DNA from 4 places in the Erwinia sp. genome. Region 2 is predicted to be linked to each of the others. Evidence: predicted binding sites of a transcription regulator. Region 2 holds the regulator's gene; each other region holds the start of a gene.
The links. Region 2 encodes PurR, which represses purine synthesis genes. Its sites were predicted from a motif close to CANGCAAACGTTTGCNTG; they were not measured.
Positions count from the first base shown of each region.

Region 1: the regulator PurR is predicted to act here: its motif matches at 1,553-1,570, upstream of pyrC (dihydroorotase).
Region 3: the regulator PurR is predicted to act here: its motif matches at 1,465-1,482, upstream of purE (5-(carboxyamino)imidazole ribonucleotide mutase).
Region 4: the regulator PurR is predicted to act here: its motif matches at 591-608, upstream of RTK32_RS15610 (nucleoside-specific channel-forming protein Tsx).

Region 1 is NZ_DALZCD010000137.1:3,320-6,415, reverse strand. Features, by position in the region: gene dinI (DNA damage-inducible protein I) at 128-373, opposite strand; gene pyrC (dihydroorotase) at 442-1,488, opposite strand; gene RTK32_RS12395 (lipoprotein) at 1,636-2,199, opposite strand; gene grxB (glutaredoxin 2) at 2,354-3,001, opposite strand.
Region 2 is NZ_DALZCD010000048.1:16,715-19,810, reverse strand. Features, by position in the region: gene purR (HTH-type transcriptional repressor PurR) at 253-1,278, shown strand; gene punR (DNA-binding transcriptional activator PunR) at 1,308-2,216, opposite strand; gene punC (purine nucleoside transporter PunC) at 2,330-3,096, shown strand, end outside.
Region 3 is NZ_DALZCD010000200.1:2,148-5,243, forward strand. Features, by position in the region: gene purK (5-(carboxyamino)imidazole ribonucleotide synthase) at 1-865, opposite strand, end outside; gene purE (5-(carboxyamino)imidazole ribonucleotide mutase) at 862-1,371, opposite strand; gene lpxH (UDP-2,3-diacylglucosamine diphosphatase) at 1,644-2,369, opposite strand; gene ppiB (peptidylprolyl isomerase B) at 2,369-2,863, opposite strand; gene cysS (cysteine--tRNA ligase) at 3,095-3,096, shown strand, end outside.
Region 4 is NZ_DALZCD010000204.1:4,846-7,941, reverse strand. Features, by position in the region: partial or broken gene RTK32_RS15615 (two-component sensor histidine kinase) at 1-93, shown strand, start outside; gene RTK32_RS15610 (nucleoside-specific channel-forming protein Tsx) at 883-1,749, shown strand; gene speG (spermidine N1-acetyltransferase) at 1,861-2,418, shown strand; gene RTK32_RS15600 (hypothetical protein) at 2,467-2,886, opposite strand; gene mmuM (homocysteine S-methyltransferase) at 2,980-3,096, opposite strand, start outside.

The DNA.
Region 1 (3,096 bases), on a different contig from region 2:
GCCAGCGGCAACAACGCACAGGGAGTCATTCTACTATAGCCAGATTCTGTCGGGTGCAAAGAGGGAAGAAAAGAAAAAAGCCGGACGGCGAAGCCCGGCAAAGAACGGAAAGACCACGGGATGTCGATCAGTCGGTAATAAACCAGTCGTCGGCGCTTTCCCAGGTTTCCTGCAGGATATCGGTAATCTGGTCTTTCGCCTCTTTACCGCCGCCCATCACCGTCAGATTATTGGCTGCGGCGTAGCGTACTGAAACGCTATGGGCGGATTCAGGAAATTGTTTATCGATTCGCTTGCCCAGCTCGGCGCTTAGCGCATCGATGGCACCCGCGGGCAGCGTGGTGGTTCTTGCTACAGTGACTTCAATACGCATAAAAGCCTCCGATGAATTTACTGTGAATATATACAGTAATATTTGCGGAAGCAATCATTTTGTCTGAATTAAAGTTCAACGCGCCAGTTCAGCGTTTCGCCAGCCAGGAAAGGCACCAGCGTGTCTTCACCCAACGCGATGCTCTCCGGCACGGTCCAGGGCTGGCGCACCAGCTTCACGGTGCCTTCGTTTAACGGCAGTCCGTAAAAGCGCGGGCCGTTTTCGGCACAAAATGCAGCGAAATGCGCCAGCGCGCCCAGCTCTTCAAAAACCGTAGCGTAAGCGGGTAGGGACGAGGGCGCATTAAAAACGCCTGCACAGCCGCAGCTGGCTTCTTTACGATGACGCAGGTGTGGCGCAGTGTCAGTACCTAAAAAGAACCGTTCATGGCCGCTGGCGACCACTTTCCGCAGCGCGTCCTGATGCACGTTGCGTTTCAAAATGGGCAGGCAATAAAGGTGCGGTCTTACGCCGCCGACCAGCATATGGTTGCGGTTAAACATCAGGTGCTGCGGGGTAATGGTGGCACCCAGCAGAGAGTTGCCTTCCAGCACGTAGTCGGCCGCTTCTTTGGTCGTAATATGCTCAAACACCACTTTCAGCGCAGGATAACGCTTGCGCAGCGGCTCCATTACCGTTTCGATAAAACGCGCTTCACGATCGAAAATATCAACGTGTGCCTCGGTCACTTCGCCGTGGATCAGCAGCGGCATCCCAATGTTCTGCATACGTTCCAGCACGGAGGCAATCGCATCAATATTGGTTACGCCGTGGCTGGAGTTAGTCGTGGCGTGGGCAGGGTAGAGCTTGGCGGCGGTAAACACGCCTTCATTAAAGCCTTTCTCGACCTCGTCTGCGTCCAGTGAATCGGTCAGATAGCAGGTCATCAGCGGCGTAAATCGGTGCCCTTCCGGTACGGCGGCCAGAATGCGATCGCGATAGGCGATAGCCGCCGCTACGCTGGTGACTGGCGGCACCAGATTAGGCATCACGATGGCCCGGCCGTTAACCTCACTGGTAAAGGGCAGCACGGTTTTCAGCATCTCATCGTCTCGTAGATGGATATGCCAGTCGTCAGGGCGGCGGATAATAAGTTGCTGAGGGTGTGCAGTCATAGACAGGCTCCGGCAGAAGTGAAATCGTATGGCGCGATTTGGCCGGGTATCAAGGATAAAGGGAAAGCCAAACGTTTGCACCTGCTTTATGCAGGCAGCGGAAAAAGAGAACAGGGTTTCCCGGTACGTCCGGAAAACCCTGAGGCTTTAGTCCGTAAACGGAATAATCAGCTCGCCGGGCTTCACTTCCAGACCGGTAGCGAAGCGCTTCGCCAGCGACTCCGCTTTGCTGCGATCGGCGCTGAGCACCCAGGCCGGTTTCTGATTGAAATAATCTTTCAGTGACTGGTTCAGATAGGGCGTCAGCGTGTTCAGAACGCCCTGCATTTTCGCAGGCTGCGCCTGTACGTCGGTCAGCTGCATATCTTTCAGGAAAATCGCGCCCTTTTCCTTGTCGAAAACAGGCTGCGCTTTCATGGTCAACAGCATCTCCGCATGCTGTGGCCCAAACAGCGAGCTGATATCGACGGTGGCTTTACCGGTCAGGGTGACTTTATCCGCCTCTTCACGCCCGATTTTGCTGCTGAGATCGGTCAGGACAATATGGGCATCAACCAGCCCGGCCATGCCAATCTGTTTTTCAAAATTATTGTGCTTTTGCAGCGCCTGGTTCACTTCCTGCTCGCTAACGGAATAGTGGGTCAGCTTGTTGCAGCCCGCCAGGCTTAGCGTCAACATCAGGGCCATCGCGCCCCGTATAAGATTGTTCATAGTGCTCCTCGTAACGTTATGACGTCAGTTACCCCTTCTGACGCGAGGCGTTAGCTTGCCCGACAAATGACGAAGAGTCACCAGGCTGGGGGAGGTAAGGGCGGGAAAAAGTTGTGACGAAATAAGGCGGGGCCGCGAACACGGCCCCGTGAAATCAGGCAGCGACGGAAGAGAGCAGATTGATCTGCGTCTGTTTCGCCATGTTATCGCGATAGTCGGCTACGCGGCTGGGATACTCAACGCCCGCCACCAGGGTCAGAGAGCGCAGCACCGGGAAAAGCTGGATATCGTCCAGTGACAGTTCACCATTCACCGCGTTGGGTTTGACAATCAGCTTATCGAGCTGGCGCAGATCGTCATTGATCTTTTTGATAAAGCCGGCGGAATGCTGTTTCAGCTCGTCGAAGCTGCCGACGCTGGCCTCTTTTTTCCCGGTAAAATAGCGGCGCGCTTCCGGCGTGGCGAATTCGGCAAAGGGCGCCGTAGCGATGCGCGGCAGCAGCAGTTTGTTCAGGTAGCTGTTGACGTGGCGTAGCCAGTCGCTGATGGCCGGGTTAGTGCGGCCGGTCAGCAGCGGTTCGCCGTCACTTTTATCCACAAAGGCAACAATATCCAGGCTCTCCGGCATACAGCTGCCGTCCTCCTTCATCAGGATCGGCGCCATTTTTTGCCCGATCAGCTTCTTCGGCGTTTCCTCATCGTCATTTAGCATCACCACCAGCTCGACCGGCAGATTTTTCAGGCCAAAGATCATGCGCGCTTTTACGCAGAACGGACAATGTTCGTAAATAAACAGTTTCAAAAGTGCCTCCTTACAATGCTGAAGTTAACGGCAAATACCGTTAATCTTCTTAATGTATGCAGGGAGTATGGAAGAGAACGGCTGACAGGGCAAAC
Region 2 (3,096 bases):
AATATTTGCCTGCTGCTTTAAAAGGCTCGTTTTTTGCGTCTGCACTTGTTAGAATCCACGGTTTGTTGCGCAACAGGCTCTTCCGTCGGCATGACGTCCTTCTCAGGCCTGTTCCGCTACCCTGATTCCCTCCTGATGTAACCATTCCGCAACAAATTATGCGCAACTTATACCAGGATTATCATCATTCCAGGCAATCGTTTAACAAACCGCTTTTCAGTCACTTACTGAACAGCGCAGGAGTCTTTTTCCATGGCAACTATAAAAGATGTGGCCAAACGCGCCGGTGTTTCCACCACTACGGTGTCCCACGTCATTAATAAAACCCGCTTCGTCGCCGAAGAGACGCGGGAAGCCGTCTGGGCAGCGATCAAAGCGCTGCATTATTCGCCCAGCGCCGTGGCCCGCAGCCTGAAGGTCAATAATACCAAAACCATTGGCCTGCTCGCGACGTCCAGCGAAGCGCCCTATTTCGCCGAAATTATTGAGGCGGTTGAACACAGCTGTTTTGCCAAAGGCTATACGCTGATTTTGGGCAACGCGCATAACGAGCTGCAAAAGCAGCAGGCCTATCTGTCGATGATGGCGCAAAAGCGTGTCGACGGTCTGCTGGTTATGTGCGCCGAATACCCGGATGAGCTGATCAAAATGTTGGAAGACCACCGTAACATCCCCATGGTCGTTATGGACTGGGGCGAGTCGCGCGGCGATTTTACCGACACCATTCTCGATAACGCTTTTGAAGGCGGTTATCTGGCGGGACGCTATCTTATCGATCGCGGTCATCGTGATATTGGTGTGATCCCGGGCCATATGGAGCGCAATACCGGCGGCGGCCGTCATGCCGGGTTCCTGAAGGCGCTGACGGAAGCGGGGATCACGCTGCGCGAAGAGTGGCTGGTTCAGGGCGATTTCGAGCCGGAGTCAGGCTATCGCGCTATGCAGCAGCTGCTGGCACAAAAACAGCGTCCTACCGCGGTGTTCTGTGGCGGTGATGTAATGGCGATGGGCGCTATTTGCGCAGCGGATGAAATGGGCCTGCGCGTGCCGCAGGATATTTCAGTGATCGGGTATGATAACGTGCGCAACTCGCGCTATTTTACGCCTGCGCTGACGACCGTCCACCAGCCAAAAGAGCGCCTGGGTGCCACAGCGTTCAATATGCTGCTCGATCGCATTACCAGCAAACGCGAGGAGCCGCAGACGATTGAAGTGCATCCGACGCTGATTGAGCGCCGTTCCGTAGCGGACGGCCCCTTCCTCGACTATCGTCGTTAAGCTTGCGGGCGGCAGCCAGCCGCCCGCTTTTACCCCTCCCGCAGCCATTCGCTGTTCAGCGTTTCTGTCTCACCTAAATAATCCAGTAGCCAGAGCAGTGCGGGTGATGCCTGTTGTTCAGACCAGCTGACGCAACAGGGGCTGTCCGGAAAAGGCGGATCCAACTTTAGTTCACACAGCGACCCATTTTGTAGCAGCGGTTGCGCAAGATGCCCCGGCACCATCCCCACGCACAGCCCGGCCAGCAGGCAATCAAACGCGCTCTCCCAGTCCGGCGCAACCAGTCGCCGCTGATTATCCAGAGTCCAGGTGGTTCTTTTCGGCAGCGCACGCGAGGTGTCTTCCAGCACCAGCGAAGGCCATTCGCGGATGGCCTCCTCGCTGACCTTTTCCCTGTGTTGCGCAAGCGGATGATCGGCCCTGACCACGCAGCGCCAGTTCAGCATGCCCATGTTGCGGAAAGCGAAACGTCCACCGACCGGGATGGCCTGCGTTGCGCCTATCGCCACATCTACCCGACCATCGGCCAGAGCGTCCCATACGCCGTTAAACACCTCGGGCGAGAGATGCAGCTCCATATCCGGAAAGTGCCGGTAAAAATCCACCACCAGCTGGCGCGTCCTCGCCGTTTTAACGATGCGGTCGACAGCGATATTCAGCTGGCCGCGCCAGCCGTTGGCGACCTGCTGGCACTGACGGCGCGTGGCAAGCATTTTTTTGATAACACTCCGTCCTTCCTGAATAAACAGCTCGCCTGCTGCCGTCAGCACGACGTCCCGGTGGCGCCGCTCGAATAGCGGCACCGCCAGCCACTCTTCCAGCTGACGCACGGTATAACTAATGGCGGAGGGGACGCGATGCAGCTCCACGGCGGCGGCAGTAAAGCTGCCCGTTCTGGCCACCGCATCAATCACCTCAAGTGAGTGTTCTGACCACATAATCTGCCTGCAAATTTTTTGAACGCAAGACGCAAATATTAGCGTTTCACAACCGCTACTGCACTCTTTTACACTGCCGTCCGCTATTCACCTGATAAAAAGAGCGAACTCTCATGCCTTCGAAAGGATTTTTACTTTACCTCGCGCTGCTTAGCGTTGCGGGTTTTCTTGCCACCGATATGTATCTGCCAGCCTTTACCGCCATGCAGCAGGATTTGCAAACCGAAGCGGGCGTGATCGGCGCCAGTTTGAGTGTGTTCCTGGCAGGTTTTGCCAGCGCGCAGCTGTTCTGGGGCCCTCTTTCCGATCGCATCGGCCGCAAACCGGTGCTGTTAATGGGGCTGGGGCTGTTCGCCGTCAGCTGTGGAGCCATGTGGTGGGCGGAATCTACGACCATGCTGCTGACGCTGCGCTTTTTGCAGGCGGTGGGCATTTGTGCCGCCGCTGTCAGCTGGCAGGCGCTAGTGATCGATCGCTATTCCGGCGCGCAGGCTAACCGCGTGTTTGCCACGATTATGCCGCTGGTGGCGCTGTCGCCAGCACTGGCCCCGCTGCTGGGTGCATGGTTGCTGAATCACTTTGCCTGGCGGTCAATTTTTGTCGCGCTGCTGCTGCTGGCCGTGATCCTGCTGATCGCCACGCTGTTTCTTCCGGCGCCTGCCCCTAAAGCTCATCAGCAAGAAGCGAAAGTTGGTTTCTTTACCCTGCTGAAGTCGCCTGTCTGGAGCGGTAACGTGCTGATTTATGCGGCCTGCTCCGCCAGCTTTTTCGCCTGGCTGACCGGTTCGCCGTTCATTCTGGCGGAACTGGGCATGTCCCCGGGTGATATTGGCCTTAGCTATGTGCCGCAGACGCTGGCCTTTCTCGCAGGGGGTTACGG
Region 3 (3,096 bases), on a different contig from region 2:
TTGTACCAATCAGGTTAATCATAACCGATGGAGTGTTGACCACAGGTGCAGGTAAAGGCAGGTTCAGGATCGCGCGCAGATGCAGTTCAAACTGACTGATAGACGCGCCATCCTGTGTCCAGTGGCCGCTATTATGCACGCGAGGCGCCAGCTCGTTAATCAGCAGCCCTTCCGGCACGACGAAGCACTCCATTGCCATCACGCCCACATAGTTCAGCTCGTGCATAATAGCGGCCAGCATCCTTTCAGCCTGCCGTTGACGCTCTGCATCCGGCGTCGGCAACGCCACGCTGGCGCGTAAAATACCGTCCTGATGCAGGTTGTGGGTCAGAGGATAGAAAACCGTGCTGCCATCATGAGCACGAGCGCCTACCAGAGAGACTTCGCCAGAAAAATTAATGCCCTGTTCCACAATGCATTCGCCGTAGCAATCTGCCGGCAGGGAAGCCGCATCATCCTGCCTCACACGCCACTGGCCGCGGCCATCGTAGCCGCCCGTACGGCGCTTAACGATAGCCAGTTCGCCCAGTCTGTCGAATACCTCGGGCCACTGCGCAGCCTCGCTCAGCAGCTGCCAGGGCGCGGTTGCCAGGTTCAGCCGATCCAACAGCTGTTTCTGCGTCAGGCGATCGGCCAGCAGCGGAAAAATATCGCGGTTTACAAAGGCATGATGGTGCGAGAGTTCGCGCGTCAGGGCCGTCTCCGGCCAGCGCTCGATCTCGGCCGTGATCACGCTTTGTTGGATCGGCAGGGCTTCCGGTTCCGCATCCGGTCCGACAGGATAAACGGCTATCCCCAGCGGTTCGCCAGCCTGGCGCAGCATCCGCCCCAGCTGACCATTGCCTAATACGCAGACCGGTTTCATGCTTCCTCCCGCGGATCCGGATTGTTCAGGACTTCATCAGTCTGGCTTTGACGCCAGGCCGCCAGGCGCTGGCTTAGTTCCCCATCGTGCAGCGCCAGAATTTGCGCAGCCAGCAGTGCCGCATTGGCTGCGCCTGCTTTACCGATAGCCAGCGTGCCGACCGGAATACCGCGTGGCATCTGGACGATGGAGTAAAGGCTGTCAACGCCGCTTAGCGCCGCGCTCTGAACGGGTACGCCCAGCACGGGCACCAGGGTTTTCGCTGCCAGCATCCCGGGCAGGTGCGCCGCGCCGCCAGCGCCAGCGATAATAACCTGGATGCCGTTCTCTGCGGCCTGTTCGGCAAAGCTGAACAGCTTGTCCGGCGTCCGGTGCGCTGAAACCACCTCACAATGAAAAGGGACAGCCAGGCTGGTAAGAATGTCCGCGGCAAAGTGCAGGGTTGCCCAGTCACTTTTGGACCCCATTACAATGGCGATGCGGGCTGGTGCGGCAGTAGAAGACATGCGGGTGCGACTCCTGTGATTATACAAGCAGTGTCTGGAAGCTGGTCGGTCAGCCAGACAGGAAGGGCTGAGAGAATACCATGACTCACCGGGCAGGAAAACGGTTGCGTCGGTTCAATCGCGTCACGGACGAGGGGAAAGCGGCCCAGCAGGTCAGCCTTTACTGCGTAAGGCTGCTGTCAGTGCCGAAGGTCAGGAAAGATGGGTAAGACGTTCTTTTATCAGGCGGGCTTAAAAAGAGCACGCCTCGGTTAATGGCAGTACGGGGCAATTTACAGCGGAAAAGCGATCAGCTCTGTGCCGGCCATCGTCACGCGAATCATCGATCCTTCCGTATGCCAGGCACCCAGCACGGCACGTTCAGCGGGCAGACCATTAACGGTGAGCGAATGAATGGCGGGTCGATGCGTATGCCCGTGGATAAGAGACTGAACCTGATAACGGCTCATTGTCTGACTCACTGCCCGGGCATTGACGTCCATAATCGCCAGCGTTTTGCTGCGGTTAGCCTGTTTACTGCTGGCCCGCATTTTTCCAGCGATACGTTGGCGCAGAACCAGCGGCAGCGCCAGAAAGAGCTTTTGCAGCCAGCGCTGATGAACCTTGCGGCGAAAGCGTTGATAACCTTCGTCATCGGTACACAGCGTATCGCCATGCATAATCAACAGCGGCTGACCATACAGTTCCAGCCGTTGCACTTCTGGCAGCAGCTGCATACCGCATGATTTTGCGAATCGTTGACCCAGCAGAAAATCGCGGTTGCCGTGAATAAAGAAGCAGGGAACGCCCGCCAGCCGTAATTCATCCAGCGCGGCGGCGACTGTTGCATGAAGCGGGTTGGGATCGTCATCGCCGATCCAGGCTTCAAACAGGTCGCCAAGAATGTACAGCGCGTCGGCCTGGCGCGCGTCGCGCCGCAAAAAAGCAAGAAAACCGGCAGTGATTGCCGGTTCTTCTTCACACAGATGTAAATCTGCGATAAACAGCGTGTGCGACATTATTCGCTAACGGTGACTTTCTGGATCACAACGTCTTCTTTTGGCACGTCCTGATGCATACCGCTGCGGCCGGTGGAAACGGCTTTGATTTTCTCTACCACATCCATGCCTTCCACAACTTCAGCGAAGACGCAGTAGCCCCAGCCCTGCAGGCTTTCGTCACGGAAGTTCAGGAAGTCGTTGTCCGCCACGTTAATAAAGAACTGCGCCGTTGCGGAGTGCGGAGCCTGGGTACGGGCCATTGCCAGCGTGCCTTTGGTGTTCTTCAGGCCGTTGCTGGCTTCGTTACGGATTTCCGCTTTGGTGGCTTTCTGCTGCATGCCAGGCTCGAAACCGCCGCCCTGGATCATGAAGCCGTTGATGACACGGTGGAAAATGGTGTTGTCGTAAAAACCTTCACGGCAGTAATCCAGGAAGTTTTTAACAGTTTCAGGCGCTTTGTCGTCAAAGGTGTTGATAACGATATCGCCATGGTTAGTCTGGAAAGTGACCATATTCTCATCCTGTAAAGGTTGAAGGGGTGGATTTAGCTGCTGTCAGCGGGATCGTCAGGCTGACAGGCGATAAAATAGAGGGCTCTTATATCACAAAATGTGATGACGAGTCAGCACCGCCGCATAAAGGGAAGCGTGCCGAACCTTGCTTTGCATGGCGCTTGCGTTAACAATACGTCAGAATATCCCTGTCACTATCACGATCGCACACGTTAAAAACGGAATGTCTCAAT
Region 4 (3,096 bases), on a different contig from region 2:
GTCAGCCGTATTGCTCAGCTGCATAAGGCGCAGTTTTTTCTCGAAAACCGGCGGCAGGCTTCAGGCTGCCGGGCTTCGGTAAAATTTACCTGACCACGGCTCAGGCGGAGAACCAAATCCGCAGAAAAGCTAAAACGACAAGGCCGCTGAAAATCACGGCGGTATATTCACTTATCGGGCGGACGCGTGGCTGTTTCATGGTGCTCTCCTCTGGATGGTAAGAGGAGTTTCCTGTAAGAATATTAAGGCAACATTAAGGCCACGCTGAACCGCTCGTCCTTTTCGGTTTCTTGCTGACGGTACCTCACTGCCGCACGGAAAATGCCGCTTATAAAGCCCTCCTGTCGCGTTTATTTCTTGTCCTGTTTCTTATGCTCTGAAGCCAGTACGACATAAAGTGACGTCGGCACCAGGCTGCCGCTGCGCCAGTTCAGCTTCAATATGCGCTCAATAAGAATGCAACTTAAGCCTCATCACAAGGTTAATAAACACACAAAAAGTTACTTTTTGTATAAGCTTTTCTTATGCCTCAGATGAAAATGCAGAGAGCCGCACAACGCCTCCGCCACACTATTTACCGCCTGAAACGGAAAGCAAACGTTTACTTGCGGGCAAATTCTCTTTTCCGGCCAGACAAGCAGCAGACAGCTTAAGTTCCGCGCATTACGTGAGCTGCATCACACTTTAATTAAAGTGAAATGAAACAGAGTTTGACAACTGTGAGCGATATCTATTTCCTAAAGCGCGGATGACGGCACACTTTTTCCGACATTTGATACGGGCGCTTTCGGCACTGAAACCGCCTCTGTTCCGTTCCGGATAACAACAGATAAGACCATCGCGCGGGCTGCAGAAAATGGTCGATAAGCATGTGGTAATATAATGAAATATAAATCTCTGATGGCGGGTGCCGTAATGGCGCTTTCATACAGTACCGTTTCGTTTGCTGCCCCCGAGCAGCCGCAGTACGTTTCCGACTGGTGGCACCAAAGCGTTAACGTGGTGGGCAGCTACCACACCCGTTTCGGGCCGCAGTTTAACAACGATGTTTATCTGGAATATGAAGCCTTCGCCAAAAAAGACTGGTTCGATTTTTACGGTTATCTGGATCTGACCAACTTCTTCGGTGCCGGTAACTCAAACGCCAACGGCATTTTCGACCACGGCTCGCCGATGTTTATGGAGATCGAACCGCGCTTCTCTATCGACAAGCTGACCAATACCGATCTGAGCATCGGGCCGGTAAAAGAGTGGTATTTCGCCAATAACTATATCTACGATATGGGCCATAACAGCGACAACCGCCAGAACACGTGGTATATGGGCCTCGGCACCGATATCGACACCCACACGCCGGTCAACCTGTCGCTGAACGTTTACGCCAAATACCAGTGGGAAAACTACGGCGCGGCTAACGAAAACAGCTGGGATGGCTACCGTTTCAAGGTGAAGTACTTTGTGCCGCTGACGTCGCTGTGGGGCGGCAACCTGAGCTATATCGGCTTTACCAACTTTGACTGGGGTTCCGACCTGCGTGATAAGAGCGACGCCTCACGCACCAGCAACTCCATCGCTTCCAGCCATGTGCTGTCGCTGGTTTACGATCACTGGCACTACTCCGTTGTCGCGCGTTACTTCCACAACGGCGGTCAGTGGGCTGACGGGCAGGATCTGAACTTCGGCACGGGGAATTTTGAAGTGAAATCCACCGGCTGGGGCTACTATCTGGTCGCTGGCTATAACTTCTGATCCGCCATATTTCCTCAACCGCCAGCCTTTTCCCTCGCTGGCGGTGCTTTTCCCCTCGCGGCAAAACCTATACTCTTTCAGGCGATGTTTTTTCCCTACAAAGGATAATGTATGCCTGCCGAACACCCGGTTAAATTACGCCCGCTGGAGCGTGAAGATCTGCATTTTGTCCATCAGTTGGACAACAACGCCAGCGTGATGCGCTACTGGTTTGAAGAGCCTTACGAAGCTTTCGTTGAGCTATCCGATCTCTATGACAAACATATTCACGATCAGAGCGAACGCCGTTTTGTCGTGGAGTTTGAGGAAGATAAGGTGGGTCTGGTGGAGCTGGTTGAAATCAACCATATTCATCGTCGCGCGGAGTTTCAGATTATTATCGCGCCCGGCCATCAGGGCAAAGGCCTCGCCAGCAAAGCCGCGCTTCTGGCGATGGAATATGGCTTCTCCGTCCTTAATCTTTACAAACTCTATTTAATTGTCGATAAAGAGAATAAAAAGGCGATCCATATTTACACCAAGCTCGGATTTGAAATTGAAGGCGAGCTGATCCACGAATTCTTTATTAACGGCGAGTATCGCAACACCATCCGTATGTGTATTTTCCAGCATCAGTACCTGGCTAAGCACAAGTCGGCGCATACGATGGTCAAACCGACGGCGCAGTAAGCCCGACCAGGCGTCCCGCTTCTCTGACGCGGGACGCCCTGTTGGGGATCAGCTGCGTGCGCCGACAGGATGCATGATAATCCGGGCTGGCGGTTCTTCGATGTGATACATGCCGCCGTTGAACGGATCGACCAGCAGCCAGCCCGGGAAGCCGCCAAGCGGAATATTCCCCAGCAGATACCAGAGGTTAGCCTTTTCGTTAAGCGGGAGCGTTTGTGGCACGTAGCCCGGCTGCTCCAGCATCAGCATAAATTTCTTTTTGCCAAAGTAGTTGCCGTCGGATTTTGCCAGCGTCACGGTCTTTGGCGTATAGCCTTCCGCTACCGCCCTGCCGGTTTCATCCTGCACGACAAATTTTGCCCCTTGCGGCCAGCTCTGGATGCTCACATCCTGGGTTTGATCGCCCACGATAGTGGCACATCCGCCGAGCAGCCACGCCGAAACCAGCACCGGTAAAATACGTTTCATAAGCTTTCCTGCCAGGTTAAATAGTGAGAATAGTTGGGCGCAGCGAATAACGCCCGGCGACCGCGGGCGTTATTGTGCAAAGCTCTGAAGGTATTATCGGCAGCGTTGGGCGATAGCTTTAATATCGGCGGGCGTGGTGCGGCAACAGCCGCCAATCAGTCTGGCTCCGGCGGCCTGCCACTCGGCAAGGTTATCCGCCAGCGTGCAGGT